Regions from separate parts of the Nonomuraea sp. NPDC050680 genome, predicted to be linked through region 2. Evidence: riboswitches for the same ligand, from Rfam matches in the RefSeq annotation. Region 2 holds a riboswitch; the other holds the start of a gene.
What was found. A riboswitch is a leader RNA that binds a small molecule or an ion and turns the genes downstream of it on or off. The one in region 2 is predicted to bind S-adenosylmethionine.
Positions count from the first base shown of each region.

Region 1: another riboswitch for S-adenosylmethionine. It lies ahead of AB0H88_RS40765 (aminotransferase class V-fold PLP-dependent enzyme); the one in region 2 lies ahead of thrC (threonine synthase).

Region 1 is NZ_JBFAIF010000019.1:86,769-100,968, reverse strand. Features, by position in the region: gene AB0H88_RS40795 (L-aspartate oxidase) at 1-991, opposite strand, end outside; gene panC (pantoate--beta-alanine ligase) at 1,108-2,016, opposite strand; gene AB0H88_RS40785 (DUF2520 domain-containing protein) at 2,007-2,897, opposite strand; gene AB0H88_RS40780 (SAM-dependent methyltransferase) at 3,135-4,103, shown strand; gene AB0H88_RS40775 (cytochrome P450) at 4,124-5,314, opposite strand; gene AB0H88_RS40770 (TerC family protein) at 5,324-6,049, opposite strand; SAM riboswitch class IV at 6,151-6,266, shown strand; gene AB0H88_RS40765 (aminotransferase class V-fold PLP-dependent enzyme) at 6,336-7,595, shown strand; gene AB0H88_RS40760 (DoxX family protein) at 7,739-8,338, opposite strand; gene AB0H88_RS40755 (NADH-quinone oxidoreductase subunit D) at 8,459-9,604, shown strand; gene AB0H88_RS40750 (acyltransferase) at 9,601-10,707, shown strand; gene AB0H88_RS40745 (hypothetical protein) at 10,730-10,930, shown strand; gene AB0H88_RS40740 (DUF3180 domain-containing protein) at 10,986-11,441, opposite strand; gene folK (2-amino-4-hydroxy-6-hydroxymethyldihydropteridine diphosphokinase) at 11,438-11,941, opposite strand; gene folB (dihydroneopterin aldolase) at 12,037-12,402, opposite strand; gene AB0H88_RS40725 (nuclear transport factor 2 family protein) at 12,392-12,835, opposite strand; gene folP (dihydropteroate synthase) at 12,832-13,638, opposite strand; gene folE (GTP cyclohydrolase I FolE) at 13,853-14,200, opposite strand, start outside.
Region 2 is NZ_JBFAIF010000040.1:43-14,242, reverse strand. Features, by position in the region: gene AB0H88_RS51495 (ABC transporter ATP-binding protein) at 1-595, shown strand, start outside; gene AB0H88_RS51490 (dipeptide ABC transporter ATP-binding protein) at 579-1,595, shown strand; gene AB0H88_RS51485 (lipid-transfer protein) at 1,724-2,923, opposite strand; gene AB0H88_RS51480 (OB-fold domain-containing protein) at 2,905-3,309, opposite strand; gene AB0H88_RS51475 (S8 family serine peptidase) at 3,336-4,766, opposite strand; gene AB0H88_RS51470 (hypothetical protein) at 4,763-5,419, opposite strand; gene AB0H88_RS51465 (SAM-dependent chlorinase/fluorinase) at 5,632-6,438, opposite strand; gene AB0H88_RS51460 (DUF3263 domain-containing protein) at 6,556-6,858, shown strand; gene otsB (trehalose-phosphatase) at 6,913-7,701, shown strand; gene AB0H88_RS51450 (hypothetical protein) at 7,855-8,433, shown strand; gene AB0H88_RS51445 (MFS transporter) at 8,449-9,612, opposite strand; gene AB0H88_RS51440 (trehalose-6-phosphate synthase) at 9,614-11,038, opposite strand; gene AB0H88_RS51435 (RNA polymerase sigma factor) at 11,070-11,624, shown strand; SAM riboswitch class I at 11,704-11,844, shown strand; gene thrC (threonine synthase) at 11,858-13,090, shown strand; gene AB0H88_RS51425 (MoaD/ThiS family protein) at 13,114-13,389, shown strand; gene AB0H88_RS51420 (cold-shock protein) at 13,629-13,829, shown strand.

The sequences.
Region 1 (14,200 bases), on a different contig from region 2:
GGTCCGCGCCGAAGTGGCGGCCGTCGAGGAAGACGTGGCTCTGCCCGCTCTCGAGCATCGTGCGCGTGATGGCCTTGGCGACGACGTCGCGCGGCGCCAGGTCGGCCAGCTCGTGCACGCCGCTCATGAACGCGCGGCCCTCATGGTCGATCAGGAAGGCCCCCTCGCCCCTGACCGCCTCGGAGATCAGCGGCTGCTGCCCGGTCGACTCCTCACCGAGCCACAGCACCGTGGGATGGAACTGGACGAACTCGATGTCGCGCACCACGGCCCCCGCCCTGAGCGCGAGGGCGACGCCGTCGCCGGTGGAGACGACGGGATTGGTGGTGGACGCGTACACCTGCCCCATGCCGCCGGTGGCCAGCACGACCGCCCGCGCGTGCACCGCGCCCACGCCGTCGCGGGCGCCCTCGCCCATGACGTGCAGCGTCACGCCCCTGGCCCGGCCGCGCGCGTCCGTCAGCAGGTCGAGGACCAGCGCGTGCTCGATGACCTCCACCGCGCCCGCCCTGACCGCCTCGACCAGCGCCCGCTGCACCTCGGCCCCGGTGGCGTCGCCGCCCGCGTGCACGATCCTGTCGCGCCGGTGACCGCCTTCCCGGGTGAGCTGGAGCTCGCCGTCGGGGGTCCGGTCAAACTGGGCGCCGCGCTCCATCAGCCGCCGCAGCGCGCCCGGCCCCTCGGTCACCAGCGTCCGTACGGCCCGCACGTCGGACAGGCCCACTCCGGCGATCAGCGTGTCGTTCAGATGCTCGTCGGGACTGTCGTGCGGGTCCAGCACGGCCGCGATCCCGCCCTGGGCCCACCGCGTCGACCCGGACGAGAGCACGTCCTTGGTGACGACGAGGACCTTGGCCGCGGGGTCCAGCTCGGCATAGCGCAGGGCCACGGTCAGCCCGGCGATGCCGGAGCCCACGATGACCACGTCCGCCTCGGCGATCCAGCCGGGATCGGGGGCCGTCAGTCGGAGGGGAATCGCCGGTGCGCTCATGGAGTCTCCTCATTGAGGCGATTTCGTCAATATGACGATAACTCACCGGCGAAGATGCTGACTCCCGGGGGTGGCTCAGTCCGCCAGGTACGCGTAGAGCTGCGGCGATGCTTCTGTCAGGTCGGATCGAGCGACAGGACGGCATTGTCGATCAGCCGGGTGGTGCCGACCTTGGCGGCCACCGCGAGCACCGCCTCGCCCCGGTATGACTCGCTCACTTCGGCGAACGTGGCCGGATCGACGAGCACCAGGTAGTCGAGCGCGAGCCGGGGAGCAGCGCCCTCGAGTACGGCCAGCGCCGCCGCCCGGATCCTGGCCGGGACGGACCCCGCCCCCTCCAGAAGGGCCGTGGCCGGCACGGCTCCCGCCCCCTCCGGAAGAGCCGTGGCCGGGGCGGACTCCGCCGCGCCCGCCCGTAGGGCCCTGGAGAGGGTGAGGGCGACCTGCCGCTCGTCGGCGGACAGGTAGCGGTTGCGGCTCGACAGCGCCAGGCCGTCGGGTTCGCGGACGGTCGGCGCGCCGACGATGTCGATCGGCAGGTCGAGGTCGGCGACCATCCTGCGGATCATGGCGAGCTGCTGGGCGTCCTTCTGCCCGAAGACCGCCACGTCGGGTTGGACGAGGTTGAACAGCTTGAGCACGACCGTGAGCACACCGTCGAAGTGGCCGGGCCGGACGGCGCCCTCGACGATCGTGCCCATCTCGCCCGACTGGACGCTGACCTGACGGCCAGGGGGATACATGTCGTCGGCCGACGGGGCGAAGACGACATCCACGCCCTCGGCCCGGCACGCCTCCAAATCCGCGTCGAACGTCCTCGGATAGCGGGAAAAATCCTCGTTTGGCGAAAATTGCAGAGGATTGACGAAGATGCTGACCACGACGTGGTCGGCGCGTACGCGGGCCTCGCGGATCAGGGAGCGGTGCCCCTCGTGCAGCGCACCCATGGTGGGCACCAGCGCGACGCTCCCCTCGCCGCGCGCTTTGACCAGGTCGGTGCGGTTCTTGGCGACGATCAGGTCCATATGTTGCCTCCGAGCGCGTCAAGCAGGCGCTCGGCCTCTTCGGGCTTCAACAGCCCCGCGGCGAGCGCGCGGTCCGCCGTGAGCCTAGCGAGGGCGATGTAGGCGTCGGCCGCCTCGGGGGCCGCCAGGATCAGCGCGTCGACGTGCTTGCGCACGGTGCCCGCGTCGCCCCGCACCACGGGACCGGTCAGCCCGGCGATGCCGAGCCGCAGCACGTTGTCGAGCGCCGCGCCGAGCAGCGGGCCGAGCATGATGCCCGGATGCTCCACGCCGATGCTCCGCAGGAGCTCCTGCGACTCCGCGATGAGCGTGACCATGTGGTTGGCCGCCCCGGCCAGGGCCGCGTGGTAGAGGGCACGGTCGGCGTCGGCGATCCAGACCGGCTCGCCGCCCATCTCGATGACCAGGGCCTCGGCGATGGGCCTGAGCGTGTCGGGCGCGGTCACGCCGAACGAGATGCCGGTGATGCGGTTGAGGTCGTCGTCCCTCCCGGTGAATGTCATCACCGGATGGAGCGCGAGCGGCAGCGCGCCCGCCCTGGCGGCCGGCTCGAGCACCGACAGCCCGTACGCGCCGCTGGTGTGCACGAGCAGCTTGCCCTGCAGGTCCGCGCCGGTCGAGGCCAGACCGTTGATCAGATCGGGCAGCGCGTCGTCGGGCACGGTGAGCAGGATCAGCTCAGCCGTCTCGACGACCTCCTCGGGCCGGGTCGGCCGCACGCCGAGCCGCTCCGCCGCCCACCGGTGCGAGGCGTCGGAGACCCCGCTGGCGGCGACCACATGATGTCCGGCCTGCGCCAGTGCGGCACCCAGCACCGAACCCACCTTGCCCGCGCCCAGCACGCCCACGGCCAGCCGCGCCGGCCGATCCCCTGCGTCCATGACGTCCCACCCCTGTCGACCCTGATGGCACTGCCGCCCAGCGTAACGGCCGCTCGCGACTACGTACGTGACCAGGCTTTTGCCGCATGTTGAGTTACCCAAAAAAGGGACAAGGGGATATAAAACGCGCACCCCCTGTCGGAAGAGATGAGGAGAGGGGTTCATCTCGTGGTGGCGGGCGCCGAGTTGTGACCCGACGCCCGCGTAGATCCCTTGGGTTCGTGAGATAGTCCAGGCATGTGGCTCACCTGGCGCGCCGCGATGCAGCACGCGCTGTACGGCGAGGACGGTTTCTACCTCCGCGAGCGCCCTTCAGGCCACTTCCGTACGTCGGTCAGCGCCTCGGCCGCCTTCGCCGACGCGGTTCTGGCCCTGCTCACCCAAGTCGACGCCGACCTCGGCTTCCCGGAGGGCATCGACCTGGTCGACATCGGCGCGGGAGAGGGCGTCCTGGTGGCTCGCGTGCTCGACGCCGCCGATCCCGGGCTGCGCGCCAGGCTCAACATCACCGCCGTCGACCTCTCACCCAGACCCGACGACCTGCCCAAGAGCATCGACTGGCGCCCTCGGATCCCCTCCGTCATCACCGGGCTGGCGATCGCCAACGAGTGGCTGGACAACGTCCCGCTCGACGTGGCCGAGCAGACGGCCGACGGGCCGCGGCTGGTCCTGGTCGACACCGAGACGGGCGAGGAACGGCTGGGCGAGCCCGTGCCAGACACCGACCGTGCCTGGCTCGACCGGTGGTGGCCGTCGCTGAGCCGCATCGGCTTCCGGGGGGAGATCGGGTGCCCGCGCGACGCCGCGTGGGCGGCCGTGGTGACCCGTCTCAGGAGGGGTCGCGCGGTGGCCATCGATTATGCACACCCTGTGGATAACCGTCCGTGCCATGGCACACTCACCGGATACCGCGACGGCGCGGTCGTGGCGCCCATCCCCGACGGTACCTGCGACATCACCGCGCACGTGGCGCTCGACTCGTGCGCCGAGGCCGGTCGGCGGGCCGGTGCGATATCCACAGGCTTGTCCACACAGCGCGATGCGCTAAGGGCTCTGGGGGTCACCGGCACGCGTCCGCCCATCGACCTCGCCCACGCCGATCCGACGGCTTATCTCCAGGCCCTGGCCCGCGCCTCGGAGGAGGGCGAACTGATCGACCCGAGGGGTCTCGGCGGCTTCGGATGGCTCGTCCAGGACCGCCGCTGACACCCCTCCAGGAGGAGTCTCTAGCCTGTCGTCAGGTCGAGGGACGTCAGGCCGCGGATGACGTAGCCCGGCTTCCACTCCGGCTCGCGGGCGAGCTCCAGCTTCGGCGCCCGCTCCAGCAGGGCGCCGAACGACTCGATCAGCTCGATGCGGGCCAGCGGCGCTCCCAGGCAGAAGTGGATCCCCGCCCCGAAGGAGATGTGCGGGTTGTCCGGCCGCCCCACGTCGAGCCGGTCAGGGTCGTCGAACACCGCCTCGTCGCGGTTGGCCGAGCCGAACAGCAGCGCGACCTCGGCCCCGCGCGGGATCTCGACCCCGTGCACCTCGATGTCCTCCAGCACCCACCGCTCGAACAGCTGCAGCGGCGTGTCCCAGCGCATCAGCTCCTCGACGGCCGTGGGCAGCAGGCCGCGGTCCTCGCGCAGGCGGACCAGCTCGGCGGGGTTCCTGAACAGGGACCACCAGCCGTTGCCCGTCACGTTCACGGTCGCCTCGTGACCGGCGTTGAGCAACAGCACGCAGGTGCCGATCAGCTCGTCCTCGGTGAGCTCCTCGATCGCCGCGAGCGCGCTGATCAGGTCGTCGCCCGGCCGGACGGCCCGCTCGCGGGCCAGGTCCGCGAGGTAGGCGGCGAACTCCGTCGCCGCCTTGGCGGCCACATGCTGCGACTCCACGCTCGGGTTCAGTTCGTACATCCGGCAGATGTCGGCCGACCAGGGGCGCAGCAGGTGCCGGTCCGCCTCGGGCACGCCGAGCATCTCCGCGATGACGGTCACCGGCAGTGGCTCGGCCACCTCGGCGATCAGGTCGCCGCCGCCCTTCTCGACGAACGCCCCGACCAGCCCCTCGGCGATGGCCCTGACCCGGGGGCGCAGCGACTCGACCATGCGCGGGGTGAACGCCTTGGAGACCAGCCGGCGCAGCCTGGTGTGCACCGGCGGCTCGACGTCGAGCATGCCGGCCCTGGTCACCCGCCAGAACGGCTCCTGGAACGCCGGCTCCTCCGGCCTGCCGAACTCCTCGTGCGTGGCCACGTGGAGGTAGGAGCGGCCCAGCCGGCGGTCTCTGAGCAGCGCGTTCACGTCCGCGTGCCGGGAGATCAGCCACTGCCCCGTCGGCTCGAAGTAGCTGACGGGGGCATCACGCCTCAGCTCCGCGTACGCGCCATAGGGGTAGGCAACAAAATCCGGATTCCAGGGATCGAAGCGCACTTTTTCATCTTATGAGGAGGCTTGCTTGGCGTGCCTGCTCCGCATCCGGATGTTGAGCAGCTCCACGATCACCGAGAAGGCCATCGCGAAGTAGATGTAGCCCTTGGCGATGTGCTGGCCGAGCCCCTCGGCGATGAGCACCACCCCGATCAGCACCAGGAACGCCAGAGCCAGCATCTTGATGCTCGGATGCTTGTCCACGAACCTGCTGATCGGCCCCGACGCGAACAGCATGACCAGTACCGCCACGATCACCGCGGCGATCATCACGCCGAGCTCGTCCACCATGCCCACGGCGGTGATCACCGAGTCGAGCGAGAACACCACGTCCAGCACCATGATCTGCACGATCACCGAGGCGAACGACGTGACGGCCCGGCCCTTGCCGTCCTCCCCCTTCAGCTCCATGCTGTGCCCGATCTCGGTGACGCTCTTGGCCAGCAGGAACAGGCCACCCAGCAGCAGGATCAGGTCACGCCCTGATATCCCGTAACCGAAGACCTCGAACAGCGGCTCGGTCAGCCGGACCACCCACGACAGCGCCAGCAGCAGGAGCAGCCGGCTGATCAGCGCCGCGCCCAGGCCCAAGACCCGGGCCCTGTCACGCTGCTCCGGCGGCAGCTTCCCGGCCAGGATGGAGATGAAGATGATGTTGTCGATGCCGAGCACGATCTCTAGTGCGACCAGGGTGAAAAACCCGATCCAGATCTGTGGGTCAGCCACCCAGTCCAGCATTAGTACTCCTCGCAGCAGGGGTTTCCGTTACCAACGAGGCAGAGGCCGCATAAGTTCGCGGTTGCGATTGATGGCCGGGTGTCGGTTATAGTGCGGATGTAGGTCATGAGTGCCAGCGCACAGCCCCGGCTTGCTGGCCGGCAACCCTCGCGTCCGCGGCGGGGTGCCCCGGGTGAAGACCTGGTCCGTCACGAGGTGTGACGGGCAAGCGCGGGCTCGCTGGGTGTTCCGGGGGTCCGATGGCCCCAGGAGGTTCGCCGTGTCCACGTTGACGATCTTCAGCTCCCTGCCCGCCCAGGCCACCGAGGCGCCGGCTGCCGAGCGCACCCGTCCGATCCCCGCCGTGCTGGGCGCCGACCTGGAAGTGCCGGTCAAGGGCGGCAGGCTGGTGACGTACGCCAACCTCGACTACGCGGCGAGCGCCCCCTGTCTGGAGCCGGTCAGCGCCGCCGTCACCGCCGCGCTCCCGGCCTACTCCAGCGTGCACCGCGGCGCGGGCTACGCCTCCCAGCTCACCACCGCCCGCTACGAGCAGGCCCGCCACACGGTCAGGGCCTTCGTCGGCGCCCGCCCCGACGACGCCGTGATCTTCACCCGCAACACCACCGACGCGACCAACCTCCTGGCCCGCTGCCTGCCCGAGGGCACGACCGCGGTCGTCTTCGACACCGAGCACCACGCCTCGCTGCTGCCCTGGAAGCAGTCCGTACGGCTGGCGCCGCCCGCCTTCCCGGGCGAGGCCGTCCGCGCCGCCGACGAGGCGCTGGCCGGGATCGACGGCCCCAAGCTGCTCGTGGTCACCGCCGCCTCGAACGTCACCGGCGAGCTCTGGCCGATCGCCGCCCTGGCGCACATCGCGCACCGCCACGGAGCCCGGATCCTGGTGGACGCCGCCCAGCTGGTGCCGCACCGGCGGCTCAACCTGACCGCGCTCGACCTCGACTACGTCGCCTTCTCCGGGCACAAGCTCTACGCGCCCTTCGGGGCCGGAGTGCTGATCGGCCGCCGTGACTGGCTCTCCTCCGGCGAGCCGTACCTCAAGGGCGGCGGCGCCGTGCGCTCCGTCGACGAGGACATCGAGTGGCACGAGGACGCCGAACCGCGTCACGAGGCGGGCACCCCGAACGTCCTGGGCGCCATCGCCGTGGCCGCCGCCTGCGACGCCCTCAGCGCGACCGGCTGGACCGCGCTGGTGCGCGAGGAGGAGCGGCTCATCGCCCGGCTCCGGTCCGGTCTGGCCGCGATCGAGGGCGTGCGTGAGCTGTCGCTCTGGGGACCGGACCAGCCGCGCGTGGGCATCGTCTCATTCGTCGTGGACGGGCACTCGGCGCGCGAGGTGGCCGAGGTGCTGTCGGGCGAGTACGGGATCGGTGTACGTGACGGCAAGTTCTGTGCGCACCCGTTCGTCCGGCACCTGCTCGGCACCTCAGATGGCGGCTGCGATGACGACACGGCGTCCGCCGTCCGCGCCTCGATCGGCATCGGCACCACGGAGGAGCACGTGGACCGCCTCATCGACGCGCTCCGCGACCTCGCCGCCCGCTGAGGTCAAGCGCTCGGCGAACGCCCGCACGACCGGCTGAGGTCACGTGCTCGGCGAACGCCCGCACGAACGGCTGAGGTCACGTGCTCGGCGAACGCCCGCACGACCGGCTGAGGTCAAGCGAACGTCCGCGCCACGAACTGAGGTCAAGCGCTCGGCGAACGTCCGCGTGACGGCTCGTCGGCGACGATGTCGTCGATGTTCCGCATCTCACCGTCCCGGGCTGCCGGTTGCACCGGCCTGGGGGCGGTGTCCGCCTCCGGGGCGGCCTCCGGCCTGATGGAGGTGGGTGGAGCGTGGCCGGCGAGATCCTTCTCGGCCGCGCGACGCTCGGCGCGCCGCCGGTAGCTGCCATGCAGGATGCCGTCGATGCCGATCCGGCCGCCGCCCACCGCCAGGAGCAGCAGACAGGCCACGGCCAGCGCACCGGCGAGCTCCCAGCCGCCGCTCTGCACCAGGATGCCACGGGCACCGTGGACGAAGATGATCGCGCCCAGCATGTCGATCAGCAGCCCGAGAGCCGCCAGCCGGACCAGCAGGCCGATGATGAGCAGGACCCCTCCGATGGTCTCCACGAGGATGGCGAACCCGGCCGAGAGCTGCGGCAGCGGTATCCCCATCTGGTTGAAGGCGGCAGCCGTGATCGGCACCCCGATCTGCATCTTCTGCCACCCGTGGGTCACGAAGATCACGCCGATCGCCACCCGCGAGATCAGGGCAGCAAGATCGAAAAGATTTCTTTGCACGGTTTTCTCCCCCCGTTCCCGATGTTCCTCCCCTGTCCAGTGGGCGGAATGCACCGATATAGGGTTCCTTGACCTCTTCCTGTGCTGGATCACCACGACTGCCGGTGGCAGCATTGCCATATGACGGAACGCGTGGTCGGGATCGGCGTCGGGGCGAAAGAGCTGGCCACCGAGGACATGATCCTCAACATCGGCCCACAGCACCCGTCGACGCACGGGGTGCTCAGGCTGCGGCTCACCCTCGACGGCGAGCGCATCGCCACGGCCGAGCCGATCATCGGCTACATGCACCGGGGCGCGGAGAAGCTGTTTGAGGTCCGCGACTACCGGCAGATCATCATGCTGGCCAACAGGCACGACTGGCTGGCGGGGTTCGCCAACGAGCTGGGCGTGGTGCTGGCCGCCGAGCGCATGCTGGGCATGGAGGTGCCGGTCCGGGCCGTGTGGGCGCGCACGCTGCTGGCCGAGCTCAACCGGGTGCTGAGCCACCTGATGTTCCTCGGCTCGTACCCGCTGGAGCTGGGCGCGATCACCCCCATCTTCTACGCCTTCAACGAGCGCGAGCGCATCCAGGCCGTGATGGAGGAGATCTCCGGCGGCCGGATGCACTACATGTTCAACCGGGTCGGCGGGCTGAAGGAGGACCTGCCGTACGGCTGGCTGGACCGGGTGTCGGAGACCGTCGCCGAGACCCGGCGCCGCGTGCCCGACATCGAGAACCTCATCCTGAACAACGAGATCTTCCTGGCCCGCACCAAGGGCGTCGGCGTCCTGTCCCGCGAGCAGATCCTGCAGTACGGCGTGAGCGGCCCCATCGCCCGCGCCTCCGGTGTCGACCTCGACCTGCGGCGCGACCAGCCGTACCTGGCCTATCCCGAGCTGCCGGTGAAGGTGGTCACGCGCGGCGCGGGCGACTGCCACGCCCGCTTCGAGATTCTGCTCGACCAGCTCAAGGTCTCGCTTGACCTGGCCGACGCGTGCGTCGACCGGCTGCGCTCGCTGCCGCCGGGTCCCATCAACCAGCGGCTGCCCAAGGTGCTCAAGGTGCCGGAGGGCCACACGTACGCCTGGACCGAGAACCCGCTCGGCATCAACGGCTACTACCTCGTGTCCAAGGGGGACAAGACTCCATGGCGGCTCAAGCTGCGCTCCGCGTCGTACAGCAACATCCAGGTGCTCCGGGAGATGCTGCCGGGGCACCTGGTGGCCGACATGGTGGCGATCCTCGGCTCGATGTTCTTCGTCGTGGGTGACATCGACAAGTGACCGGCGTCGCGACTCCGCAGCGGGACAAATATGTCGACTGGCTGCGCGCTCTCAGTCTGATCGTGGTGGTGGTGTGGCACTGGGCGTTCACCATCCTGCAGTGGAAGCCCGAGGGTCCCGAACCGACCAGCCCGCTCGGCTTCACCTCGGGGCTGTGGATACTCACCTGGCTGCTTCAGGTGCTGCCGCTCTTCTTCTACGTCGGCGGCCACGTCCACCTGCTGTCGTGGAGCCGCGCCCAGGCGCGCGGCATCGGCATCGGCCGGTTCGTCTGGCGGCGCATCCGCGCGCTGGCCGCCCCCGCGCTCGTGCTGGTGGGCGTGTGGGTCACCATCGGCGCGGTGGTGACCTGGGTGTTCCACGTCGAGTGGATGTGGCGGGTGGTGCTGCTCGTGCTCAGCCCGCTCTGGTTCCTCGGCGTCTACCTGGTGCTGATCGCGCTGCTGCCCGTGGCGTTGTGGCTGCACCGCCACTACGACGTGCTGGCGCTCATCTGGCTGGGCGGCGCCGCCCTGGTGATCGACGTGATCCGCTTCCGGTACGGCGTCGAGTGGGTCGGCTGGCTGAACATGATCATCGTCTGGGGGCTGGCCCACCAGGCCGGCTTCTTCTACGACCGGATCGTCATCCTGCCCAGGCGCTATGACGTGGGAGTCCTGTGGACCGGGCTGTTCGCCCTGTTCGGCCTGGTCTACTCAGGCATCTACCCGGGCTCGATGGTCGGGGTGCCCGGCGACAAGTGGTCGAACATGGCGCCGCCCACCTTCGTCATCGTGGCGCTGCTGCTCTTCCAGATCGGCCTGGTCGAGGTGTTGCGGCCGTCGATGGAGCGCGTCCTGGAGAAGCCCGGGTGGCGCCGGGTCAACGGCACCATCAACCGCTACGCCCTGCCGCTGTTCCTCTTCCACACCACGGGCATGGCGATCGCGCTGGGGCTGCTGTGGTGGTTCTTCGGCACGCTCGGCGGCGAGGTGCCACCGGACCTCAGATGGTGGCTGGAACGCCCGCTCGCCATCCTGGGCCCGCTGGTCTGCACCCTCCCGGTCATCTACCTCTTCGGCCGCAAGCGATCCCCTGCCGAACAAGTGCCTGACAAAAGTTGACCATGGCCGCTAGCTTGGGCCCATGATGGCCACGATCGAATTTCGGGCCACCCCCGAGGACGAGCGCATCATTAAGGCCGCCATGCGGGAGGGCGAGCGGACGAGTGATGTCATCCGACGCGCACTCCGCCTGCTCGAACGGGAGGTCTGGCTCACGCGGGCCCGCGCCGACGCCGAACGCCTGGCCGACGAGGACCTGTCCGAGGAAGCGGATGCCTGGTGATTCGCGGCGCCATCTACCGGGTGGACACCAGCTTCATCCACGAAGAGCCCGTTTACTACCTCGGCCGCTGATCCTCCGGGTCCTTCGGGATGCGGCAGGCGTGCTCCAGGAAGAGGGCGGCGCACATCAGCACCACGAACGCCAGCAGCGAGCCCACCGCGATGAAGAACTCGAACCGCGGCGTCTCCCTGGTGAACAGCTGGACCGTGTGCAGGACGAACCCACCGAAGATGCCCGCGAACACCGCACCCACGTAAGCCGACGCCTTGCCCAAGGCCGCCAGCCGGGCCACCGCCAGCGGCTCCACCGGCTTGGTGTCAGGTTTGCGGTCGATCCGGGCCTTCGTCACCCACCCGCTGTAGGCCTCCCCGAGGGCCAGCAGCAGGACGGTGGGGATGGCGGTCCACGGCACGATGGGCAGGTCGGCGTAGAACTCCCTGACCACCATCCAGGCGATCAACGCCACGATGACAACGATGCCGACCAGCAGGCCGGGGCGAGTCGGCCTCAATCCGGACTCTGGAGCTTGAGGTCCGCACGCAGCCGTACGCCACTCCGGTCGAGGTCGCTGAGCAGGTCGGCGACCTGACCCTGGCCGGGCAGCACGCCGGCGGGGTCCACGTCCGCCCACGGGACCAGGACGAAGGCCCGCTCGTGCGCGAGCGGGTGCGGCAGCGTCAGGTCGGGGTCGTCGGAGACCGTGTCACCCACGACGATCAGGTCGATGTCGAGCGTGCGCGGACCCCAGCGTTCCTTGCGCTCCCGCCCGAAGGCGTTCTCGACGCCCTGCGCCCGCTCCAGCAGCGCCTGCGGTTGGAGCGTGGTCTCGGCGATGACGATCGCGTTGAGGTAGGGGCGCTGCCCGGCGGGACCGCCGACCGGGTCGGTCTCATAGACGGGCGAGCTCGCGACGAACTCCAGCCCTGGCGCGTCGAACAGCGTGTCGATGGCGTCCTGCAACGTCTGGAAGCGCCGCCCGAGATTGCTACCGAGAGACAGTACGACGTTCACGTGCTACTCCTCTCGCTCACCTACAGCTCACCACGTTCTGCTCACCAGTGTTCTGCTCACCAGTGTTCTGCTCGCCAATGCTCTGCTCACCAAGTTCATTCGCGACTCCGTTGGATGGTGACGACCACGTCGTCGAACGGCAGCGGGATCGGTGCCGCGGGCTTGTGCACACTCACCTCGACCGACTCCACCAGACCGGCGGCCAGGCACACGTCGGCGAGGCGCTGCGCGAGGGTCTCGATCAGCTCGACCGGCTCGCCTTCCACGACGGCGACCAGGGCCTGGGCGAGCTCGCCGTAGTGGACCGTCTTGCCGAGGTCGTCGGAGGCGGCGGCGGGGGCGGTGTCGAGGAACAGCGTCGCGTCGACCACGAACTCCTGCCCCAGCTCACGCTCGGCCGCCAGCACGCCGTGCCGGCCACGGGCACGCAGGCCCTTCAGCGCGATGCGATCAGACCTCAAGCTCGCCTTCCTCCTCGTCGTCGTCACTCTGGAGCACCGGCGAACCGTGGTGCATCCACAGCCGCCAGCCCTGCGCCGTGCGCACGTAGACGTTACTGGCCACCACCTTGCCGGCGGCGAAGCTGGACTCGCCCTCCTCGCCGGCGGTGAGGATGTTCTCGACGCAGGTGAGCACGGCCACATCACCCAGCACGGTGGTGTTGACGTCGGTCAGCACGAACTGGATGTAAGTGGTGTTGGCCATGATGAGCGCCCAGGAGCGCAGCACCTCGGAGCGCCCCGAGAGCAGGGTCCAGCCCGGATGTACGCAGCTGACCTGCTCGTCGGCGGAGTCCTCGGCCCAGACCTCGGTCATCTTGTCGAGGTTGGCGTCCTCGATCGCGAGATAGAAGTCCTGGTTGACGGTCTCGATCGCGGCGGTGTCGACACTCATGTGTTGGCTCCGGGTCTCTTCCATGCGGCGGCCACGCGCACGGCATCGGCATTGGGACCTACTTCGTGCACTCGTACGCACCAGGCGCCGGCGTGCGCGGCCAGCGCCGTCACGGCCACCGTGGCGTCGTCACTGCCGCTGAACGGGCGCGGCGTGCCGTCGGCGTCGGCGAGCAGCCGCCCCAGGAACCGCTTGCGCGAGGCCCCGATCAGCAGCGGATAGCCGAGCTCGGCCAGCTCCCCCATTCCGGCGAGCAGCTCCCAGTTGTGCGTGGGGTTCTTGGCGAAGCCCAGCCCGGGGTCGAGCACGATCTGCTCCTCGGACACGCCCTCGGCCAGCACCAGGCCGACCCGCTTGGCGAGCTCCTCGCGTACCTCGGTCACGACGTCGTCGTAGACGGCCCGGCGGTCCATGTCGTGGCTGTGGCCGCGCCAGTGCATCACCACGTAGTCGACGCCCGTGGCGGCCACCACCCGCGGCATCTCGGGATCGGCCAGGCCGCCGCTCACGTCGTTGACCAGCCTCGCCCCCGCCTCCACCGCCGCCTTGGCGACCTCGGCCCGCATGGTGTCGACGCTGACCGCCACTCCCTCGGCGCTGAGCGCCCTGATCACCGGCACGACGCGGGCCAGCTCCTCGTCGAGCGGCACTCTGGCGGCGCCGGGGCGGGTGGACTCACCGCCCACGTCGACGATGTCGGCCCCCTCACCGACCAGTTCCAGTCCGTGCCGGATCGCGGCCGCCTCGTCGAACCACAGGCCCCCGTCGGAGAACGAGTCCGGCGTGACGTTGACCACGCCCATGACGAGGCACCGCGCCTCTGCTCCGACAACCATGCCCCCAAGCCTAGGCGGTCATGGTTGTTGGGGTCTGTGGAGGGTGCCCACACGCAAATAACAATCCGATCAGTGCCATAGGCTCGCTGACTGGCGTTTATCGGTGCAGGGTCAGCGCCATAGGCACACTTACTGATCCTTATCGGTGCAGGGTCAGCGCCATAGGCACACTTACTGATCCTTATCGGTGCAGGATCAGCGCCATCGCCTCGGCGCGGGTCTTGTCGCTCGTACGGAAATCTCCGCGCACCGCAGAGGTCACCGTCTTCGCGCCCGGCTTGCGGACGCCGCGCATGGTCATGCAGAGGTGCTCGCACTCCACCACCACGATCACCCCGCGCGGCTCCAGCACGCGCATCAGCGCGTCGGCGATCTGCGAGGTCATCCGCTCCTGCACCTGCGGGCGGCGGGCGAAGACGTCCACCAGGCGGGCCAGCTTGGACAGCCCGGTCACCTGGCCGCGCTCGTTGGGGATGTAGCCCACGTGGGCCACCCCGTGGAAGGGCACCAGGTGGTGCTCGCAGGTGGA
Region 2 (14,200 bases):
GTCCATCGAGCTCATGGACAGGGTCCGGATCCCGGCCGCCAAGCAGCGGGTGAACGACTACCCGCACCAGTTCTCCGGGGGCATGCGCCAGCGCATCATGATCGCCATGTCGATCGCGCTGGACCCTGAGGTGCTGATCGCGGACGAGCCGACCACCGCGCTCGACGTGACGGTTCAGGCCCAGATCATGGAGCTGCTCGCCGAACTCCAGCGAGAGAGCAACATGGGCATGATCCTGATCACGCACGACCTCGGCGTCGTCGCCGACGTCGCCGACAAGATCGCGGTCATGTACGGCGGGCGGATCGTCGAGAACGCCCTCGTGCACGACATCTACGCGAACCCGGCCCACCCCTACACCAAGGGGCTGCTGGAGTCGATTCCCAGGGTCGACCAAAAGGGTCAGGACCTGTACGCGATCAAGGGCCTGCCGCCCAACCTGCTCGACATGCCGACCGGCTGTGCCTTCCACCCGCGGTGCCCGTATCGCCAGGACAACTGCGTGACGGACAACCCCCCGCTCTACGAGATCAGCGGCACGCGCAGCAGCGCCTGCCACTACTGGAGGGAGGTCCTCGATGGCGACCAAGGGTGAGCGCATTCTCGAAGTCCGCGACCTCGTCAAGCATTTCCCCCTGACCCAGGGCATCGTCCTCAAGCGGCAGATCGGCGCGATCAAGGCCGTGGACGGCGTCTCGTTCGACCTCGACAAGGGTGAGACGCTGGGCATCGTCGGCGAGTCGGGCTGTGGCAAGTCCACGCTGGCCAAGGTGCTCATGGCGCTGGAGCGGCCGACCTCCGGCTCGGTGAAGATCAAGGGCCGGGACATCGCCAAGGCCAGGGGCGGCGAGCTCAAGCGGATGCGGCGCAACATCCAGATGGTGATGCAGGATCCGTACACCTCCCTGAATCCCCGGATGACCGTCGGCGACATCATCGGCGAGCCGTTCGACATCCACACCGAGGTCGCCCCCAAGGGCGAGCGCCGCCGTAAGGTGCAGGAGCTGCTGGAGGTCGTGGGGCTCAACCCCGACCACATCAACCGCTACCCGCACCAGTTCTCGGGCGGGCAGCGTCAGCGCATCGGCATCGCCCGTGGGCTGGCGCTCCAGCCGGAGATCATCGTCTGCGACGAGCCGGTCTCCGCGCTCGACGTGTCGATCCAGGCCCAGGTCATCAACCTGCTGGAGCGGTTGCAGAACGAGTTCGACCTGGCGTACATCTTCATCGCCCACGACCTGTCGGTGGTGCGCCACATCTCCGACCGGGTCGCGGTGATGTACCTGGGCAAGGTCGTCGAGCTCGGTAAGGACACCGAGATCTACGACAAGCCCGCCCATCCGTACACGCAGGCGCTGCTGTCGGCCGTGCCGGTCCCCGACCCTGAGGGCCGCGAGCAGCGCGAGCGGATCATCCTGCAGGGCGACCCGCCGTCGCCCGCCAACCCGCCGTCGGGCTGCCGTTTCCGCACCCGCTGCTGGAAGGCGCAGGAGATCTGCGCCGAGGAGGAGCCGCTGCTGCAGATCCGGCAGGGGACGGGGCACGAGAGCGCCTGTCACTTCGCCGAGACGCACGACGTGGTTCACGTCGGCTGACCACCGGCTGATCATCGGCTGATCACCGACGCCAAGGCCCTCCGCGGGAGCTTCCCGCGGAGGGCCTTGGCGGTTGTGGGGGAGCCTTGGCGGTTGTACGGTGAGCGTCGCCAAGACGGCCGAGCCGGTCAGCGGGTGGCTATGACGGCCGAGCCGTGGCCGAACAGGCCCTGGTTGGCGGCCAGGCCGACCCTGGCGCCCTCGACCTGACGCTCGCCCGCCCGGCCGCGCAGCTGCCGGGCCAGCTCGCAGACCTGGGCGATGGCCTGGGCGGGGATGGCCTCGCCGAAGGAGGCGAGCCCGCCCGACGGGTTCACCGGCACGCGCCCGCCGAGCGCGGTGTCGCCCGCCCGCAGCAGCTTGCCGGCCTCGCCGGGTGGGCAGAGTCCCACGTCCTCGATCCAGTCCAGTTCGAGGGCGGTGGACAGGTCGTACACCTCGGCGAACGAGACGTCGCCCGGCCCGACGCCCGCCTCCTCGTAGGCGGCGTGCGCGATGGCGGCCCTGAAAGGGCGCTCCGGAGGAGGTACGGCGGCGGAGGAGTCGGTCGCGAAGTTCGGCAGCTCCAGGACCGTGTTGGGGAACGTGGGCGTCACCGTCGAGACGGCGGCGATGCGCACCGGGTCGGCCACGCCCAGCCGGCGGGCGTACTCCGGAGAGGCCAGCACCAGCGCGGCGCCGCCGTCCGAGGTCGCGCAGATGTCCATGAGGCGCAGGGGGTCGGCCACCATGGGGGAGGCCAGGACCTCCTCGGCCGTGACGGCCTTGCGGTAGCGGGCCATCGGGTTCAGCGAACCGGCCAGGGAGTTCTTGACCTTGACGGCGGCGAAGTCGTCGGTGGTCTCGCCGTACAGGGCCAGCCGCCTACGCGCATAAAGCCCGAAATATGCGGGATTAGTGGCACCGAGCAGCCGGAACCGCAGCCAGTCGGGGTCGTCCGGGCGGTCGCCGCCGACCGGCTTGAAGAAACCCTTGGGCGTGGCGTCCGCGCCCACCACCAGCGCCACGTCGCAGAGCCCCGCCATGATCCGGGTACGCGCGATGTCGATCGCCTGCGCCCCCGACGCGCACGCCGCGTAGCAGGAGGCGATGCGGGCGCCGGACCAGCCGAGGGCCTGGGCGTAGGTGGATCCGGCGACGAACCCCGGATAGCCGTTCCTGATCGTGTCGGCGCCCACCAGGAACTGGACGTCGGTCCAGGCGATCCCGGCATCCCGCAGCGCCTGCCTGGCCGCCGCCACGCCGTACTCCGCGAACGGCCTGCCCTGCTTGCCCCATGGGTGCATGCCCGTGCCGAGCACCACGACGCTCACGACGCGCGCCCCCACATCCACACCAGGGGTCCGTCGGCCAGCGGGCCGTGGGTGAGCTCGACCTCCATGCCGACCTCCAGCTCGTCCACCGTCAGGTCCTTGACCTGCCCCAGCACCACGATGCCCGCGCCGGCCAGCTCCACCGCCGCCAGCGTCACGGGCGTGTACGGCTCCGCGGCCACGAACGGCTCGGGCGGTGGGTAGGCGGCGCTGGTGTACGACCAGATCCGGCCGCGTCTCGGCAGCCTGGTCTCCTCCATGGACTCCCCGTCGCAGTGCGGGTTGCGGCAGAACCCGCGCTGCGGCGGGAAGCAGACCGTGCCGCACGCCGCGCACCGGGTGCCGATCAGGTGGGTGGCGGCGTCCTCGATGACGAACCAGCCGTCGATCGCAAGGCTCATAGGGAGGAGTATCACACAAGCGCTTGCTAGGTTACATCCCTCCCGCGCCACCGGTGCCGGACGATGATCCGGCCCGACATGACCGCCGTCAGCAGGACCATGCCGAGCACCACCGGCAGCCGCGACGACGGCGGCGGGGACGACGGCGACCGGGAAACCGGGCCGTCGCCGAAGTAGCCGCCGGTCCCCACACCGCCCCCGGCGGACGCGGTGGCGGGCCTCGCCAGGTGGTCTGCCGCGCGCAGGGCGAGCAGCGCGTTGGCCACCCCGTGCCCGTACGAGCGGTTGTAGCCGTCGGCGGGCCGCCGCCTGGTGCCCTGTTCGATGGCCGTCCGCACGTGGTACGGGGAAAGGTCGGGGTGCATCGACTTGATCAGCGCGGCGATGCCCGCCACCATGGCCGCGGCCGAGCTCGTCCCGTCGCCGACCACGTACGAGTCGGCGCCGTCGGCGGTCACGATGCCGGTCCCCGGCGCGACCACCGAGAGGTAGTCCTGGCGATTGGAGAAGGGCGCCACCTCCAGCCGCCTGTCGACCGCGCCCACGGCGATCACGCCGGGGTAGGCGGCGGGGAAGTTCTTCTTGTTGGTCGTGTCGCCGTCGTTGCCGGACGAGGCCACCAGCACGGTGCCGCGGCTGATGGCGTACTGGACCGCCTCCTCCTCGGCGGCCGAGCCCTCCCAGGAGCCGCTGCCGCCGCCGAGCGACATGCTGATGACGTCGGCGCCGTGGTCGACCGCGTAGCGGATGCCTGTGGCCAGGGCGTCGCGGCCGCTGGGGTGCCGCTTCTGGCGGAGCGGGTCGCCGTTCTCCAGCGTGACCCTGACGGACAGCACGCGGGCGGCGGGCGCGACCCCGATGACCCCGCTGTCCGCGTGACCTCCGACCGCTGTCCCGCTCGCCGCTTGGCCGACTGCTGTCCCGCTCGCCGCTTGGCCGGCCGCTGTCCCGCTTGCTGCCGGGCCGCCCACCGCAGCGGTGCCTGCCGCGGCCCTACGTGTCGCGGGGATGCCTGCTGTCCCGCCGCCTGCCGTCCTGCGGGCTACGGTCGGGCCGTCTGGTGTCCCGCCGTTCGCGGCCAGGGTGTTCGGTGTCGGGGCGCTGTGGTCGTGGCCGTGGCCGGCGATGAGGCTGGCCATGGCGGTGCCGTGGTGGCCCCACATGGCGGGCTCCCCGGCGTCGCCGGTCAGGTCGGGGCCGGCGACCACCGCGCCGGCCAGGTCGGGGTGGTGGGCGTTCACGCCGGTGTCCAGCACGGCGACCAGCACGCCGGCGCCCTGACTCAGCTTCCACGCCTCGGGCAGGCGCAGGGTGGCGAGCTGCCACTGGCCGGCCCGCGCCGCCGTGCCCACGTCGTCGGAGGCGCTCGGTCCCGCCCCGGCCACCAGCACCCCGGCCGCCAGCGGCCCGGCCACCAGCAGGCCCACCGCCAGGGATCCGGCGAGCGGCCTGATCATCTGGTCAGGCTTCCGTACAGGGCCGTGGCCAGCCGGCGGGCGGTGTCGCCGAGGCGTCTGGTGACGAGCTCGCCCGGCTGGTACGGCCGGCCGTCCGCGTACCCGGCGGCCGTCGCCACGACGTAGGCGTCGTTCGACGAGATCAGCACGCCGGTGACGTACTGCGACTCGCCGAACCGCTCGGCCGGCCCATCGGGAAAGGCCACTGGCCGTACGGTCGGCAGCCGTCCGGCACCGGTCCCTGACGGCCCATCGGGCGGACGGCCGGCGCCGGTCTCTGATGATCCGGTCGGCGGGGCGCCCACGAGCGTCAGCGGGAGGTCGTCCGTCAGGCGGTCAAGGGGCCGGTGGGCGTCAGGGCCGGTCAGTACGGCGATGCCGACCGTCGCCACGAACGTCTGCGTGCTGTCCGCGTACGTGGCGCGCAAGGCCGTCACGCACCCGCGCAGCAGCCGCGCGACCCCGGGCTGGAAGGCCACCCGGCACGGCGACTCCGGGGCGACGCCGGCCAGGACATAGGTCACGCGGGCCCCGGAGGGGCTGGTGCCGGGCACGGAGCTCGGGAACACCCTGGCCACCGGCCACGCGTGCCAGCGCTCCGGCACGGGTGGCTCCGAGGACGGCAGGGCGGCGGACAGTAAAGAGAGCAGCACAACAGACAAAGGGAACAAGTGCACCTCGCGGGCAGGGGAGGGGTCGCCCGATGCCCGTGCATTCTGACACGCGATCGACGGTTCAATCTGACGCTTCGGTAAACAGACCGATACGCGGTGTAATTTCCTTTTGGCGGCTTTCGTCTCGAGGGGAGGGCGAGGGCCGCACATGGGCCTGGTCAGGGCGGGGTGAGAGTCGTACATGGGCCTGGTCAGGGCGAGGGTGAGAGTCGTACATGGGCGCCCGGTGGCAGGCCGAGGCGCTGGGCCGCGTCGCCAGAGTTGACGGCTATGGCGATCAGCCCGGCCGAGTCGGCGAAGGCCACCAGCTCGCCCGGCGGCACGGCCGCGAACGTCTCCCGGTACGGCAGTGTCAGTTGCCTGCGCCCCAGCCAGACCCCGAGCGTGTCCCCGATCCGCACGCCCAGCGCCGCCAGGTCGCCCGCCGCGATCGACAGCTGGGTGTTGCCGTAGCGGTCGACCGAGACCACCTCACCCTCGACGGCCCCCTGGCGTAGCTTCGAGGTCGGCTCCGGCAGCGAGACCAGCCGCGAGAGCGGCACCTCGGGTCCCAGCTCGGCCGGTTTGAGCCCGCCGCACAGCCGCCCGGCGACCGGCGAGAACACGTCCCGCCCGTGGAAGGTCGGTGAGACCGGATGCAGGAAGTAGTCGGCGTTGCTGATCTCGTAGGCCGCCTCGGCCCCGCCGCTGGCGTGCATGGCCCACGACAGGAGCCCGTTGTCGGGGCCGATGAACACCCGCCCGCCGGCCTCCACGGCGACCGCCCGCCTGGCTCCGCCCGCGCCGGGATCGACCGCCCCGATGTGTACGCCCTTCGGGAGATAGGGGATTGTCTGGGAGAGTATGGCGGCGCCGCGCCGTACATCGCCCGATGGGATCAGGTGGCACACGTCGATCACCCTGGCCTCGGGGGCGATCCCGGCTATCACGCCATGACAGGCGGCCACATAGCCATCTTCGAGCCCGTAGTCGGTGAGAAGTGTGATGACTGAGGTCACATTTGGTGACTGTACGTCTCTCAATCCGCCGTGAACACCCGCACTCCGCACATTACGATTGGCACGGGCCCGCGTGCCCACGATCTGATCGTCGCGCGCCCTTCCGAGGAGGACACCATGGACACTGCACCGGTCAGCGGTGACAGTGCTGCCCAGGAACCGTCCAGACAACCCCTCTCCAAACGCGATCTCGAACTCCTCGCCTTCGAGCGCCACTGGTGGCGTTACGCGGGTGCGAAGGAGCAGGCCATCAAGGAGACCTTCGGGTTCTCCGCCACCCGTTACTACCAGCTCCTCGGCGAACTGATCGATCGGCCGGAGGCGCTCCAGCAGGATCCGATGCTGGTCAAGCGGCTGCGCCGGCTGCGTTCCACGCGCCAGCGGGAGCGCGCCGCCAGACGGTTTGGCATGCGCCCCTGACCTGCTGGGTACGGCAGGCGCGTGAAGAACATCAGACAAACAGGATCGCCCGGCATGGAAGCGATCCTGAAGGATCCGGCGGGAGCCGTGATCGGGCTCGACTTCGACGGCACCCTTGCGCCGATCGTGGCCGATCCCGCCTCCGCCAGAATCCATCCGGAAGCGCCGCCCGTACTCGCCGAGCTGGGCAGGTACGTCAACGCGGTGGCGATCGTGACCGGCCGGCCGGTGGCCACGGCTCTGCGGCTCGGGACCGGCCTGACCGACGCACCCGGCTTGGCCGAGGTGCCTGGCCTGGTGGTGCTGGGGCATTACGGGTTCGAGCGCTGGGAGGACGGCCGGGTCTCGGCGCCGCCGCCTCCGCCCGGCGTGCTCGAGGCCGAGGCCGAGCTGCAACTGCTGCTCGTCTCCCTCGGCGTGAAAGGCGTGGCGATCGAGGACAAGGGCCGGGCGGTCGCCGTCCACACCCGGCGCAGCGCCGACCCCGAGGGCACGCTGGAGGCCCTGCGCGAGCCGCTGGCCGCACTGGCGAAGAAGCACGGGCTGGTCGTCGAGCCCGGCCGCCTGGTGCTCGAACTGCGGCCACCGGGCATGGACAAGGGGCACGCGCTCGGCCTGTTCCTGGCCGAGCGGGCGGCCAGGTCGGTCATGTTCGTCGGCGACGACCTGGGCGATCTGGCGGCCTTCGACGCGGTCAGGAACTCAGGGCTGCCGGGGGTGAACGTGTGCAGCGGTTCGGCCGAGGTGACCGCGCTGGCCGAGCGGGCCGACATCGTGGTGGACGGCCCCGACGGCGTGGTGGCCCTGCTGCGGGAGCTCGCTTCGGCCGTCAAAGGGCGCTGATCGACCTGCAGATCCGCAAACCGCCTACAAGGCTGCAGGTCCGCAAATCGCCTACAAGGCTGCAGGTCCGCAAATCGCCTACAAGGCTGCAGGTCCGCAAACCGCCTACAAGTAGGCAACCCGCCTGCAAGTGCGGGCCGGTACCGTCGCGGGATGTCGAAGAGATACCTCGCCGTGGCGGTCCTGTCCGTGGCCGCCGCCCTCCTCGTCCCGGCCGTCCCCGCCTCCGCGAGCATCGCGAGCGCGAACCATCCGCTCAAGCTGCGCCACGGGCTGACGCTGTCCCTGCCGAGCTCATGGAAGGTGTACGGCAAGGGCGACTGGATCCATGTCGTCACCGGCAAGTGCGCCAAGCCCAAGGGGGCGTACTTCACGCCGGAGTGCCACGGTTTCTGGGTGCTCGGGCCCGCGGCCGTCAAGGTGGGTCACGAGCTCAATCCGTACACGCCCGACCGGCCCTTCTACTCGGCGACCGACGTGCAGCCCTGCCCGCTCAACCACAAGTGGGGCCAGACGCTCAACGGCGCGGCGGCCAAGGGGCTGCGCCAGGTCGGACCCGGACACAAGGCGTACTACCGCGCGTGGAAGGGCACCTGCGTCACCGGGACGGGCAAGGCGCGGGCCGCCTTCGTCCAGCGGGAGTGGTATCTGCCCAAGAGTGGCGTGCTCGTCGTCGACTCATGGAACACCCCCGGACTGACCGGCGTGCTCAAGCACGCGGCCTGGCGATGAGCGTCCCCGGCGTGCTCAAGCGCGCGGCCTGGCGATGAGCACCCCGCCGGCGGCCAGGGCGATGAGGACGGGGACCAGCAGGAACGCGTTCCAGGTGCCGAAGCCGTCGGCGAGCGCGCCGAGCGCGAGCGGGCCGAGGGCCATCGCGGACCCGGCCCAGATCGGAGCCGCCGCGCCGGCCCGGTCGGGCCGGTCGCCCGCGTGCGTGATCAGCGCGGCCAGCGCGAGCGGGAAGTGCAGGGAGGCGCCCAGCCCGCTGAGCGCGAGACCCGCGTAGGACAGGACGGGCCAGGTGCTCAGCCAGAAGAGCAGCCAGCCCACCGCGGTGATCGCCAGCGCGCCCAGGAAGAGCCGCGCGGGCGCCAGGCGTAAGGCCAGGTACGCGCCGGCGAACCGGCCCGCCGCCAGCCCGGCCAGGAACGCGGTCAGCCCGGTGGCCGCGGCGGCCGCGCTCAGGCCGGTGCGCGAGGCGAACAGCTCGGCCGCCCATAGGTTGAACGAGAACTCCAGCGCCACGCAGCAGCACAGCACGCCGCCCGCCAGGTGGAAGCGCCACCCGGGCGGCGCCGGCCGCTCGCCGGTGGGCGAGGCCGCCACGGCCGTGGCCGGGGGCCAGACCCGCGCCATCGTCACGACCAGCAGCGCGGTGAGCGCGGGGGTGAGGAGCAGCGAGGCCCGCCAGCCGAGCGCGGTCTGCGCGCTCGCGCTGAGCAGGAAGGTCGCGGCCACGCCCACGACGACGCCGACGGCGTTCGCCTCGCTCAGCGCGGCCGGCCCGGCCGGCCCGTGGTGCTCGCTGAGGGCGGCCATGGCGCTGTAGAGGGCGATCGCGCCGAAGCCGGCGGCCACGCCATAGCCGAGCAGCGTCAGGGGCAGCGCGGAGAAGAGCACGACCAGGAGCACGCCCGCGTTCATCCCGGCCAGGCCGATCCAGGTGGTGGCCCGCCTGCCGTAGCGCCCGGTGAGGAGCGGGAGGGAGAGGCCGGCGAGGATCGTGCCCACGGCCATCGCGGTGCCGTGCAGGCCGGCGACCGTGCCGGAGGTCCGCTGCTGGAGGCGAAGGAGCGGCAGGGCCGCGCTCAGGCCGTAGATGAACGTGGCGAACGTACCGAGGATCAGGTAGATCAGCCAGGTCGGCCGGTCCCTGGTCAGCCGGGTGCTCTCTGAGATCGCCGACACGCTAGGCCAGCGCGTCCAGCTGGGCGGCGAACCACTTCTGCGGCGGGAGCGCGGTGGCCGCCGCCTCCAGCCGATCGCGGCGGCTCATGCGCTCCTCCTCGGGCATGACCAGCGCGTCGTGCAGCGCGACGGCCGTGCCGCTCACGTCGTAGGGGTTGACCATGAGCGCGTGCGGGCCCAGCTCGGCCGCCGCGCCCGCCTCGCGCGACAGCACCAGCGCGGCCCGCGGCGACAGGATCGGGCCCTCCTTGGCCACCAGGTTCATGCCGTCGCGGATCGGGTTGACCAGCAGCACGTCGGCCAGCCGGTAGGCAGCCAGCGAGCGCGGGTAGTCGTCGTTGACGTTGAGTATCAGCGGGTCCCAGTCCTCGGTGCCGAACTCGTCCTCGATCTCCTGGGCGCAGCGCTGCACCGAGGCGGTGTATTCGCGGTATTCGGGCAGGTCGTGCCGGCTGGGATAGGCGAACGCCAGGTGCACCACCCGGCCGTGCCACTCCGGATGCGCCACCAGGAACTCCCGGTAGGCCACCAGCCCGCGGACGATGTTCTTGGACAGCTCGGTGCGGTCGATGCGGACGATCAGCCGGCGGTCGCCGACCTGCTCCCTGATCGCGGCGATGTTGGACTCGACGTCGGGCTCGTGGGCCCGGGCCCACAGCGCCTCGCCGTCGACGCCGAGGCCGTGCACGCCGATGCGGGTGGTCCTGCCCTCGTGGGTGACCGTATGGCCGGCCCGGTCGACCTCCGCGCCCAGCAGGGCGCGGCAGCAGTCCATGAACGCCCCCGCCCAGCGTTCGGTGAGGAAGCCGGCGTGGTCGGCGCCCAGGATGCCTTCGAGCACCTCGCGCGCGACGTCGTCGGGCAGCAGCGAGAAGTATTCGGGTGGCGCCCACGGCGTGTGGCTGAAGTGCGCGATACGCAGGTCGGGCCGCTCGGCGCGGAGCATCGCCGGGGTCAGCGTGAGGTGGTAGTCCTGGACCATCACGCGGGCCTCGTGTGCGGCCTCCTCGGCCAGCGCCAGCGCGAACGCGCCGTTGTAGTCGCGGTAGGACTCCCACTCGCGCTCGAACCTGGTGCCGAACAGCGGCGCGTTGGGAGTGTCGTAGAGCAGGTGGTTGACGAACCACAGCGTGGAGTTGGCCACGGCGTTGTAGGCGCGGTGGAAGGTGGCCGGCGGGATGTCGAGCATCCGCAGCGCGCCGGTGTCATAGCCGGCGTGGTCGAGCCGGCCGCCGGGCGCCTGGCGTACGGCACCGCGGTCACCGTCGGACAAAGCAGCGCAGACCCACAGCACGCCGTCGTCCTTCAGGACTCCGGAGAGTCCGGACACCAGACCGCCACCGCCGCGCTTCATGGTCAGCACACCGTCGTCAGAGACGGTGAACGAGACGGGTCCTCTGTTAGAGGCGACCAGGACGCTGTTCATTAAAGCTCCCTCCGACCATAGGATCCCAGCTATGGCGCTTGATGACCTAACCGAGGAACTGGCCCGCTCCGCCGCTGCCGGAGATCATCGCGCACTGGGTGAGCTCCTGAAGCGGATCGAACCCGATGTGTTGCGCCATTGCGCTCGCATCCTGCCCTATCACCAGGATGCGGAGGAGGCTTCCCAGGACACCCTGCTGGCCGTGGCGCGCAACATCGGGCGCTTCGAGGGGCGGGCCAGGTTCAGCACCTGGCTGCACATCGTGACGGCCAACTGCGCCCGTACGACCTACCGCACGCTGAAGCGCCGCTCGGCCGAGCAGACCTCCGACGAGCTCCCCATGCAGAAGCCCGACGCGCGGCGGGTCAGTGTGATCGCCGGGTCGCGGCTCGACCTGCTCGACGCGATGGAGTCGCTGGAGGCCAGCAAGCCCGACCTGGCCCAGGCCCTCGTCCTGCGCGACATCGTGCAGCTGGACTACAACGAGGTCGCCGAGCAGCTCGGCATCCCGCTGGGCACCGCGAAGTCGCGCATCCACCAGGCGCGCAAGTACGTTCAGGGCGTCCTGGGGGAGGACTATCGCTGAGACCGTACGTCTCGCTTCGTGAGACGGTTAGTGGCTTGACGCGCCTGGCCAGGTAGAGTCAGGCCAAACAACTGAATATTGCTCATCCAGAGGGGTGGAGGGACCGGCCCTGCGAAGCCCCGGCAACCCTCCCGGATTCAGACTCGCTACAGGGCGAGGCCGACCGGGACAGGTGCCAATTCCGGTCTGCGGTCAAGGTGGCCGCAGGCGAAGATGAGGGAAGGCCTCGCTTCATGTCGCACGACTTCGGACCCGCTGTAGCCCTCTCTTGCCGCGAGTGCGGCACCCGTTACGACCTCGGTCCCAGCTTCGCCTGCCTGGAGTGTTTCGGGCCGCTCGAAGCGGCCTACTCCTTCGGTGACGTCACCCGGAAGGACATCGAGTCCGGCCCCGCCAACATCTGGCGCTACCGCTCACTGCTCCCCGTGCCCGCCGACGTCGCCACCAAGCCGAACATGAACCCCGGCTGGACCAAGCTCGTCAAGGCCGGCAACCTCGGCCGCGCGCTGGGCATCAAGTCCCTGTACGTCAAGGACGACTCGGGCAATCCCACCCACTCCTTCAAGGACCGGGTGGTGGCCATCGCCGTCGAGGCGGCGCGTAACTTCGGGTTCCACACCCTTTCCTGCTCCTCCACCGGCAACCTCGCGGGCGCGGTCACGGCCGCCGCCGCCAGGGCCGGGCTCGACGCCTGCGTGTTCATCCCCGCCGGGCTGGAGCAGGCCAAGATCGCCATGGCCCGGGTGTTCGGGGGCCGGCTGGTCGCCATCGAGGGCTCCTACGACGAGGTCAACCGGTTCTGCTCCGAGCTCATCGGCGACCCGCTGGGCGACAAGTGGGGCTTCGTCAACGTCAACCTGCGGCCCTACTACGCCGAGGGCTCCAAGACGCTCGCCTACGAGATCGCCGAGCAGCTCGGCTGGCGGCTGCCCGAGCAGATCATCATCCCGGTGGCCTCCGGCTCCCAGCTCACCAAGATCGACAAGGGCTTCAAGGAACTGATCGCGCTCGGCCTGGTCGAGGACCGGCCCTACAAGATCTTCGCCGCGCAGGCCAAGGGCTGCTCTCCCGTGTCGACCGCGTACAAGGCCGGCCACGACGTGGTCCAGCCGGTCAAGCCGGACACCATCGCCAAGTCGCTGGCCATCGGCAACCCCGCCGACGGCCCGTACGTGCTCGACATCGCCCGCCGCACCGGCGGGGCGGTGGAGGACGTCACGGACCCCGAGATCGTCGCCGCCATCAAGCTGCTGGCCGCCACGGAGGGCATCTTCGCCGAGACGGCCGGTGGCGTCACCGTGGGAGTGCTGAAGAAGCTCGTCGAGACCGGGCAGCTCGACCCGGAGGCGGAGACCGTGGTGCTCAACACCGGTGACGGCCTCAAGACGCTCGACGCCGTCGCCGACGACGCCCAGCCCTCGGCAGTGATCCGGCCCTCGCTCGACGCGTTCCGCGCGGCTGTCTGACAACCAGGAAAGGCAAGTTAATCATGAGCGTTTCTGTGCGGATTCCCACCATTCTGCGCACCTACACCGGTGGTAACGCGGAAGTGAGTGGGGAGGGCGCGACTCTCCGTGACGTGCTGGCGAAGCTCGACTCCGACTACCCGGGGATCGGCGCGAGAATTCTGGATGAATCGGGCAAGATTCGTCGTTTTGTCAACGTTTATGTTGGCGAAGAGGATGTCCGTTTTGTCGACGGACTTGACACGGCCGCCCCCGAAGGCGTGCAGATCTCCATCATCCCGGCCGTCGCCGGAGGGTAGTCACCCGCTCACTTCAGAAGGCGCTCCCATCTGGGGCGCCTTCTGTTTTTTCCGACAATTCAACGTTGAACGACTCACTCGCCGATGAAATGCGTAATTTGTTGATTGACTCTGTTGCCAAACGCTGTCCCACAGGTATGGTCGAGGGCGATCGCCTGGTTATTTCTCCATATGTCAGGCGATTGAGGGTCTCGCGTAGGAATGGGCGGGATCTAAGAGCCCAGTAAGAGGAGTCGGAAGTGGCGCAGGGCACCGTCAAGTGGTTCAACGCGGACAAGGGCTACGGCTTCATCGCGGTAGACGGTGGCAAGGATGTATTCGTCCATTACTCAGCGATCATGATGGATGGCTATCGCTCGCTCGAACAAGGCCAGCGCGTCGAGTTCGAGATCACGCAGGGGCAGAAGGGCCCCCAAGCGGAGTCCGTGCGAGCGGTCTGAAATCACGAAGCTGGTATGTACCGGCAGGTCGCACGGCAGCGCAGTCCGGGCGAAACCGCCACTCATCCTTCGTCGACTCGGCTACGGCGGGTCCGGACGGACCCGCCGTACTGACTGACCTGGGCATGCGGGTGTCTCAGCTTGCACTCGGCAGGGTAGAGTGCTAAACAGTTTGTTGGCACTCTCGGTTCGAGAGTGCCAACACTGGATCGGGACGATGGGGTCTGCCGAACGGAGATGCAGGCCCATGCCGTCGCGGGCGTCGGCTCGGTCCATTGAAGCCACCCTGCATCTGGGAGGTCTAGCCTTATGGCAGCCAAGATGATCGCGTTTGACGAGGACGCCCGGCGCGGTCTCGAGCGCGGCATGAA